Regions from separate parts of the Citrobacter sp. LJND-P06 genome, predicted to be linked through region 1. Evidence: riboswitches for the same ligand, from Rfam matches in the RefSeq annotation. Region 1 holds a riboswitch; the other holds the start of a gene.
The links. Region 1 has a riboswitch for thiamine pyrophosphate ahead of thiC (phosphomethylpyrimidine synthase ThiC). Riboswitches for the same ligand answer to the same signal wherever they lie in the genome.
Positions count from the first base shown of each region.

Region 2: linked by a shared signal. The riboswitch ahead of thiB (thiamine ABC transporter substrate binding subunit) and the one ahead of thiC (phosphomethylpyrimidine synthase ThiC) in region 1 are both predicted to bind thiamine pyrophosphate.

Region 1 covers NZ_CP187317.1:4,346,086-4,350,892, reverse strand. Annotated here, with positions in the region: gene thiF (thiazole biosynthesis adenylyltransferase ThiF) at 1-135, opposite strand, end outside; gene thiE (thiamine phosphate synthase) at 128-763, opposite strand; gene thiC (phosphomethylpyrimidine synthase ThiC) at 763-2,658, opposite strand; TPP riboswitch at 2,743-2,852, opposite strand; gene rsd (sigma D regulator) at 2,905-3,393, opposite strand; gene nudC (NAD(+) diphosphatase) at 3,491-4,264, shown strand; gene hemE (uroporphyrinogen decarboxylase) at 4,304-4,807, shown strand, end outside.
Region 2 covers NZ_CP187317.1:3,789,088-3,793,894, forward strand. Annotated here, with positions in the region: gene sgrT (glucose uptake inhibitor SgrT) at 52-174, opposite strand; gene sgrR (HTH-type transcriptional regulator SgrR) at 268-1,923, shown strand; TPP riboswitch at 1,959-2,059, shown strand; gene thiB (thiamine ABC transporter substrate binding subunit) at 2,091-3,074, shown strand; gene thiP (thiamine/thiamine pyrophosphate ABC transporter permease ThiP) at 3,050-4,660, shown strand; gene thiQ (thiamine ABC transporter ATP-binding protein ThiQ) at 4,644-4,807, shown strand, end outside.

The sequences.
Region 1 (4,807 bases):
GAGCGCAGCGGGCGAGCCTAATCCGCCTAAACCGATGACCAGCACGTGGCTTGCGAGCAGCTTTTGCTGCCCTTCAATCGCGATATCGCCAAGCAAGATCTGGCGGCTATAGCGCATAAAATCACGATCATTCATCGCCAGCTCCTGCTACCGAAAGCAACTGCGCGGTGGCAGCACGCCAGTCTGTTGCCTGCGTAATCGCGCTGACGACGGCAATACTGCCGACACCGGTAGCCAGTACCGCAGGCGCACGCTCAAGGCTAATTCCGCCGATGGCGACGGCAGGATAATCAGCCAGACGTTTAATATGGCGTGCCAGTTGTTCCAGCCCTTGCGGGGCGGAGGGCATCTGTTTGGTTTGTGTCGGGAAGACATGCCCCAACGCGATATACGAAGGGCGAGCGGCCAGCGCCACGTCGATTTCCATATCATCATGGGTCGAGACGCCAAGGCGCAACCCTGCCGCCTGAATCGCTTTCAGGTCGGTCGTTTCGAGATCCTCCTGACCCAGATGGACGCCATACGCGTTGTGCTTGATCGCCAGTCGCCAATAGTCGTTGATGAACAACCGGGCGTCAAAACGACGCCCCAGCATAATCGCGGCGACCACATCCGCTTCCACGTCTTCATCGCGCTTATCTTTAATCCGCAGTTGAATCGTGCGCACGCCCGCCTCCAGCAGGCGTTCAATCCAGAGTACGCTGTCCACCACCGGATAAAGTCCGAGACGGAAAGGGACGGTGGGAAAATCCGGCTGGTACATTATGCCTCCTCTTTTTTGAGGTAGATCTCACCGCCTTTGGCGCGGAAGTTCTCCGACATGTCGGCCATACCCACTTCAATGGTTTGAGCGGCGGCGTAGTCGCGAACTTCCTGGCTGATTTTCATCGAGCAGAACTTCGGCCCACACATTGAGCAGAAGTGGGCGACTTTGCCCGATTCCTGCGGCAGCGTTTCATCGTGGTACGCGCGGGCGGTGAACGGGTCGAGCGCCAGATTAAACTGGTCTTCCCAACGGAATTCGAAGCGCGCTTTCGACATGGCGTTATCGCGGATTTGCGCGCCCGGGTGGCCCTTTGCCAGGTCGGCGGCGTGAGCGGCGATCTTGTAGGTGATAAGCCCTTGTTTCACGTCTTCTTTGTTGGGTAAGCCGAGATGTTCTTTCGGGGTGACGTAGCAAAGCATCGCGCAGCCAAACCAGCCAATCATCGCCGCGCCAATCCCGGACGTGAAATGGTCATAACCCGGCGCGATATCCGTAGTCAATGGGCCTAAGGTGTAGAACGGCGCTTCATGACAGTGCTCCAGCTCTTCGGTCATGTTGCGGCGGATCATCTGCATGGGGACATGCCCTGGGCCTTCGATCATCACCTGTACGTCATATTCCCAGGCGATTTTGGTCAGCTCGCCGAGGGTGTGCAGTTCAGCAAACTGCGCTTCGTCGTTGGCGTCACGAACCGAGCCTGGACGCAGGCCATCGCCGAGAGAGAGTGCAACGTCGTAGGCGGCGCAGATTTCGCAAATCTCGCGAAAGTGCTCGTAGAGGAAGTTTTCCTGATGATGGGACAGGCACCATTTCGCCATGATTGAGCCGCCGCGCGAGACAATCCCGGTCAGCCGTTTGGCGGTCATCGGCACGTAGCGCAGCAGCACGCCCGCGTGGATGGTGAAGTAATCCACCCCCTGTTCCGCCTGCTCCAGCAGCGTATCGCGGAAGGCTTCCCAGGTCAGATCTTCGGCGATCCCGTTGACCTTCTCCAGCGCCTGGTAGATCGGCACCGTACCGATCGGCACCGGGCTGTTACGCAGGATCCACTCGCGGGTTTCGTGAATATAGCGGCCCGTTGAAAGGTCCATCACCGTGTCCGCGCCCCAGCGGGTAGACCAGACCAGTTTTTCGACCTCTTCTTCGATGGACGAGGTCACCGCCGAGTTGCCGATATTGGCGTTTACTTTGACCAGGAAGTTGCGACCAATAATCATTGGCTCAGATTCCGGGTGGTTGATGTTGGCAGGGATAATTGCGCGTCCGGCGGCCACTTCATCACGGACAAACTCCGGGGTGATGTTTTCCGGCAGACGTGCGCCAAAGCCTTCACCTGGATGCTGGTGGCGCAACACTTCACTGCGGATACGCTCGCGCCCCATGTTTTCACGGATAGCGATGAATTCCATCTCCGGCGTGACGATCCCCTGGCGTGCATAATGCAATTGCGTGACGCATTTCCCGGCTTTGGCACGTTTCGGCGTGAGCAGACCCGTGAAACGAAGTTCGTCCAGACCGTCATCGGCCAGGCGCTCTTTGGTATAGGCAGAGCTGCGGTCGGTCAGTGCTTCGCTATCGGCGCGGGCGTCAATCCACGGTTGACGCAGTTTTGCCAGACCCTGTTCAACATTAATCGCGATATCAGGATCGCCGTACGGGCCCGAGGTGTCATACACCGGAATGGCTTCGTTTTCTTCGTACTGAGGATGGTCTTTTGTGCCGCCGGTCAACGTCGGGCTAAGCTGGATTTCGCGCATTGGGATGCGGATATCCGCCTGCGAGCCGGTGATATAGATGCGTTTTGAATTCGGAAAGGCGGTGCCTTCCAGCGTATTGATAAAGTGTTGTGCTTGTTCGCGTTGCTGGCGACGGGTTAATTTTGTTGCAGACATAGCTCATTCCAAAAAAAAGTAAGGAGTGGCTTGTCAGACGACGGATGAACCAAAAGAAGGGATCGCCCAGGAGGGCGATACAGCAGCATTTTGACTCTTGTTCCCTTCGCAGGTATTAGCCTGATCAGGTTCCGCGGATCCCGAATTAACGGTCTCAGCCCGTGCTTTCACACTGGGCACTCCGACAAGAAATAGCCCCCGGTAAAGGGGGCGACGAAGATAAGTTACGCGTTAATAGCGTAGAACTCAAGCAGGACGTTTAGTCTTTGCGCTGTCGTGCATCGCGTCAAAGACCAGCATGATCAGCTTGTCTTCAAGGATAAATCGGGATTCCAGCGCTTCGCCGATATCTGATAAAACCTTTTGAAATTCAAGATAGTTATCATGGTCGATGGCCATTTCCAGGCTGGAATCGTAGTAATCCATAATGCATTGCGTATTGGCTTCCAGCAACGGCCAAATTTTCGTTGCGTTTAAAAGCTGCCCGTTACCTTCCAATTTATGGAGAATACGTTCATAAATACTGAAATGTCCGGCGGAAAGGTAATCGACCAGACTTTGACAAAAATCATCCAGCGCTTTTTCGTTTAAGCGCATGTACGATTCTTTGCCAGGCTTAATGCCAACCAAATTGTAGTAAGCCACGAGCAGATGCTTACGTACATGTAGCCAGCGATCAACCAGTTTATTACTTCCTCTGACGTGCTCTGTCAGGTTATCCAGCTGGTTTAACATGATTGACTCCGCAAGTTTAGATTCAAAAAACTGCTCACTCAAAAATGTAAAAATAATGTAAACAACATGCCTGTGAAGCAAAGGTAGCGCAAGAGATATGGATCGTATAATTGAAAAATTAGACAGCGGCTGGTGGATCGTCAGCCATGAGCAAAAAATATGGCTACCTCGCGGAGAACTGCCGCATGGCGAAGCGGCAACGTTCGATCTTGTTGGGCAGCGCGCGCTTCAGATTGGGGAGTGGGAAGGCGAACCCGTCTGGCTGGTACAGCAGCATCGCCGCCATGATATGGGATCCGTACGACAGGTTATCGATCAGGATGTCGGCCTGTTTCAACTGGCCGGGCGGGGTGTGCAACTGACGGAGTTTTACCGTTCGCATAAATTTTGTGGCTACTGCGGTCATTCGATGTACCCGAGTAAAACCGAATGGGCCATGTTGTGCAGTCATTGCCGCGAACGTTATTACCCTCAAATAGCGCCTTGCATTATTGTGGCGATTCGCCGGGAAGATTCCATTTTGCTCGCCCAACATACCCGCCATCGCAATGGTGTGCATACGGTGCTGGCTGGATTTGTTGAAGTGGGAGAAACCCTGGAACAAGCGGTGGCGCGTGAAGTCATGGAAGAAAGCCGTATTAAAGTGAAGAACCTGCGCTATGTCACGTCGCAGCCGTGGCCATTCCCGATGTCGCTCATGACCGCGTTTATGGCGGAGTACGACAGCGGGGAGATTGTTATTGATCCGAAAGAGTTACTGGAAGCGGGGTGGTATCGTTATGACGATCTGCCGCTACTGCCGCCGCCGGGCACGGTTGCACGTCGGTTGATCGAAGATACGGTGGCAATGTGTCGGGCAGAGTACGAGTGACATGATACACTGGGCGCATAACGCTAAAGGAATGTAAAAATGACCGAACTGAAAAACGATCGTTACCTGCGTGCGCTGCTGCGCCAGCCCGTTGATGTCACCCCTGTATGGATGATGCGCCAGGCAGGCCGTTATCTCCCGGAGTATAAAGCCACCCGCGCACAAGCGGGCGATTTTATGTCACTGTGCAAAAATGCCGAGCTGGCGTGCGAAGTCACCCTCCAGCCGCTGCGCCGTTACCCGCTTGATGCGGCGATCCTCTTTTCGGACATCCTGACCATTCCGGATGCGATGGGCCTGGGGCTTTACTTTGAAGCCGGAGAAGGCCCGCGCTTTACCGCGCCGGTGACCTGCAAAGCCGACGTCGATAAATTGCCAATCCCTGATCCCGAAGATGAACTGGGCTACGTGATGAATGCGGTACGCACTATTCGTCGCGAACTGAAAGGTGAAGTCCCATTGATCGGTTTTTCCGGCAGTCCGTGGACGCTGGCGACGTACATGGTGGAAGGCGGTAGCAGCAAAGCCTTTACCGTCATTAAA
Region 2 (4,807 bases), 560 kb from region 1:
CCTACACCAATACTCAGTCACACATGATGTCTGCAATTTGGGCTTCAGAGGTCAGGCTGTCACCTCCCATTGCATCAGTTCTTCGAGCATCTTTAAGCGCTGCGGCGCGCTCAGGCAAGCCAACCAGGACAACCCTTCTGTCGCGGTAAAGTAGTGCAGAAAAAACGGACGCATAGTCGACCTCTCCATATTGCTTCATCGGAATCCATTATTGGCCTAATATGAGGATTATAAAATTGCTGAGTTTTTCGCAGGAGTTCCTCTTTTATGTCTTCAGGTCGTCTGCAACAACAGTTCATCCGTCTGTGGCAATGCTGTGACGGAAAAACGCAAGACACCACGCTAAATGAGCTGGCGGAACTGCTAAGTTGCTCCCGCCGCCATATGCGTACGCTGCTTAACACAATGCAGGCGCGCGGCTGGCTGACCTGGGAAGCCGAAGTCGGTCGCGGTAAACGTTCACGCCTGACCTTCCTCTACACCGGACTTGCGCTACAGCAACAGCGGGCGGAAGACCTGCTGGAGCAGGACAGCATAGACCAACTGGTACAATTAGTCGGTGACAAAACGGCCGTACGGCAAATGCTGGTTTCACATTTGGGGCGCAGCTTCCGTCAGGGCCGACATATCCTGCGCGTGCTTTACTATCGTCCGATGCATAACCTGCTGCCGGGCAGCGCATTACGCCGTTCTGAAACCCACATCGCCCGGCAAATCTTCAGCGCGCTAACCCGCGTAAATGAGGAAAATGGGGAACTGGAAGCCGATATTGCCCATCACTGGCAGCAAATATCCCCTTTGCAATGGCGGTTCTTTCTGCGACCGGGGATTCACTTTCACCACGGGCGAGAGCTGGAAATGGACGATGTGGTGGCGTCTCTCACGCGCATCAACGCCCTGCCGCTCTACTCGCATATTACGCAGATTGTCTCTCCGACAACCTGGACGCTGGATGTCCATCTCTCGCAGCCCGATCGCTGGCTTCCGTGGTTGTTAGGCCAGGTTCCGGCGATGATCCTGCCGCGGGAATGGGAAACCCTGAACAATTTTTCCAGCCATCCAATAGGCACAGGCCCCTATGCCGTGATGCGCAATACGCGTAATCAACTGAAGATCCACGCCTTTGACGATTACTTTGGCTATCGGGCGCTCATTGACGAGGTGAACGTTTGGGTATTACCGGACATTAGCGAAGAGCCGACGTGCGGCCTGATGCTCGAAGGCACTGTAGAAAGTGAAAAAGCCATTGAGAGTCGTCTTGAAGAGGGCTGTTACTATTTACTCTTTGATGCGCGAACCCATCGCGGCGCCAATCAGCACGTCAGAGAGTGGGTAAGCCACGTACTTTCTCCCACCCATTTGCTTTACCACGCCGATGAGCAGTACCAGCGCCTGTGGTTCCCCGCCTATGGATTACTGCCCCGCTGGCACCATGCCCGACCGGGACACGGTGAAAAACCTGCGGGTCTGGAAACCCTGACGCTGACGTACTATCGCGAGCACATTGAACATCGGGTTATCGCCCAAATCATGAGTGCCCTGCTGGCAGAACATCAGGTTCACCTGAATATTCAGGAGATCGACTACGATCAGTGGCACGCAGGCGAGATCGAAAGCGACATCTGGCTCAACAGCGCCAACTTCACGTTGCCGCTCGATTTCTCACTGTTCGCTCACTTATGCGAAGTGCCTCTGCTGCAAAACTGCATCCCACGAAACTGGAAAGAAGATGCCGCACAGTGGCACGCAGGCGAGATGAATCTGGCCGCCTGGTGTCAACAATTACTCGCAAGCAAAGCGATTGTGCCACTCATTCACCACTGGCTGATCATCCAGGGACAACGCAGTATGCGCGGCTTGCGGATGAACACGCTCGGCTGGTTCGACTTTAAATCGGCGTGGTTTGCCCCACCCGATCCTTAACCCTTTTGATCTCTTCACGTAATCATTACAATGTGCCGTTCTCAACGGGGTGCTGCGCCATACGCGTGGGCTGAGAAAATACCCGTCGAACCTGATCCGGATAACGCCGGCGAAGGGATTTGAGGCTCATGCTCAAGTCCTTTGCCACTCTTTTACTGAGGTGCAAAGTGTTAAAAAAATGTCTTCCTTTACTGGTGCTGTGTGCAGCACCGGCCTTCGCGAAACCGGTGCTGACCGTGTATACCTACGACTCCTTCGCCGCCGACTGGGGCCCCGGCCCCACCATCAAGAAAGCCTTCGAAGCCGACTGCCAGTGCGAACTGAAAATGGTGGCGCTGGAAGATGGCGTCTCATTGCTGAATCGCCTGCGCATGGAAGGGAAGAACAGCAAAGCGGATGTGGTGCTTGGGCTGGACAACAACCTGCTCGACGCCGCCACGCAAACCAACCTGTTTGCGAAAAGCGGTATTGCGCCTGATGCCGTCAACGTACCTGGCGGCTGGCAGAACGAGACGTTTGTCCCCTTCGACTACGGTTACTTCGCGTTTGTTTATGACAAAAACAAGCTGAAAAATCCGCCCAAAAGCCTGAAAGAGCTCGTCGAAAGCGACCAGAAATGGCGCGTGATTTATCAGGATCCACGTACCAGTACGCCGGGTCTTGGGCTGATGTTGTGGATGCAGAAAGTGTATGGCGATAAAGCCCCCGAAGCCTGGCAGAAGCTGGCAGCCAAAACGGTCACCGTCACCAAAGGCTGGAGCGAAGCCTATGGCCTGTTCCTGAAAGGGGAAAGCGACCTGGTGCTGAGCTACACCACCTCTCCGGCGTATCACACTATCGAAGAGAAAAAAGACCATTACGCCGCCGCAAACTTCAGCGAAGGCCACTATTTGCAGGTTGAAGTCGCCGCCCGTACCGCCGCCAGCAAGCAGCCGGAACTGGCAGAGAAATTCCTCAAGTTTATGGTTTCTCCGGCATTCCAGAATGCCATCCCCACCGGCAACTGGATGTACCCTGTCACCCACGTCACTCTGCCCGCCGGGTTTGATCAGTTGACCAAACCGGCCACTACGCTGGAGTTCACTCCTGCTGAAGTGGCATCGCAACGTCAGGCATGGATCAGCGAATGGCAACGCGCCGTCAGCCGTTAATTCCCGGCTGGCTGATACCCGGGCTTTGTGCCGCCACGCTGATGGCGGCAGTTGCCCTGGCGGCATTTCTGGCGCTCTGGCTTAACGCGCCACAGGGACAATGGCTCTCGCTTTGGCAGGACAGCTACCTGTGGCACGTGGTGCGTTTTTCGTTCTGGCAGGCGTTTCTCTCGGCGCTGTTGTCGGTGGTTCCGGCGATTTTCCTTGCCAGAGCGCTTTACCGACGCCGTTTCCCCGGTCGTCTGGCGTTATTACGCTTGTGCGCCATGACCCTGATTCTGCCGGTACTGGTTGCCGTTTTCGGTATTCTCAGCGTCTACGGCCGCCAGGGCTGGCTCGCCACACTCTGGCAAGCTTTCGGGCTGGAGTGGCGTTTCTCGCCTTACGGGTTGCAGGGTATTCTGCTGGCGCACGTCTTTTTTAATCTGCCGATGGCCAGCCGCTTGCTGCTACAGGCGCTGGAAAACATTCCCGGCGAACAGCGACAGCTCGCGGCGCAGTTAGGTATGCGCGGCTGGAATTTCTTCCGCTTTGTGGAGTGGCCGTGGTTACGTCGGCAGATCCCGCCAGTGGCGGCGCTCATTTTTATGCTCTGCTTCGCCAGTTTTGCTACCGTTCTTTCACTTGGCGGCGGCCCCCAGGCCACCACCATTGAGCTGGCGATTTATCAGGCGCTCAGTTACGACTTCGATCCTGCGCGGGCGGCAATACTGGCGTTGATTCAGATGACATGCTGCCTGGCGCTGGTGCTGCTCAGCCAGCGTTTAAGCAAATCCATTGCGCCGGGAACGACGTTGGTGCAAGGCTGGCGCGACCCGGACGATCGCCTGCATAGCCGCCTGAGCGACGCGGCGCTGATTATTCTGGCACTGTTGCTATTGCTGCCTCCGCTATTGGCGGTCATTGTTGACGGTTTCAACCGCCAGTTGCTGGATGTCCTCGCACAACCTGTGCTCTGGCAGGCCCTGTGGACTTCGCTTCGGATCGCTCTGGCCGCGGGGTTGCTGTGCGTGGTTCTGACCATGATGCTGTTGTGGAGCAGTCGCGAACTGCGGGCACGGCAACAGGTGCTGGCAGGCCAAACGCTGGAGTTGAGCGGCATGTTGATTCTTGCCATGCCCGGCATTGTCCTGGCGACAGGCTTTTTTCTGCTGCTGAACAACAGCATCGGTTTGCCGGAATCCGCAGACGGGATTGTGATTTTCACCAATGCGTTAATGGCGATACCTTACGCATTGAAAGTGCTGGAAAACCCAATGCGAGATGTGACGGCGCGTTACAGTATGCTGTGTCAGTCGCTGGGGATCGAGGGATGGTCACGCCTGAAAGTGGTGGAACTGCGCGCGCTGAAACGGCCGCTGGCGCAGGCGCTGGCGTTTGCCTGCGTGCTTTCGATTGGCGATTTTGGCGTCGTCGCCCTGTTTGGCAACGATGATTTCCGCACGCTGCCATTTTATCTGTACCAGCAGATTGGCTCTTACCGCAGTCAGGACGGGGCGGTAACGGCATTATTACTGCTGATACTCTGCTTTATGCTCTTTACCGTGATTGAAAAACTACCGGGGCGACATGTTAACTCTGACTGATATCACCTGGCTTTATCACCATTTGCCGATGCGTTTTACGCTTTCTGTGGAACGCGGCGAACAGGTGGCGGTGCTGGGGCCCAGCGGCGCCGGGAAAAGCACCTTGTTGAACCTCGTTGCCGGATTCCTCGCGCCCGCCAGCGGTAC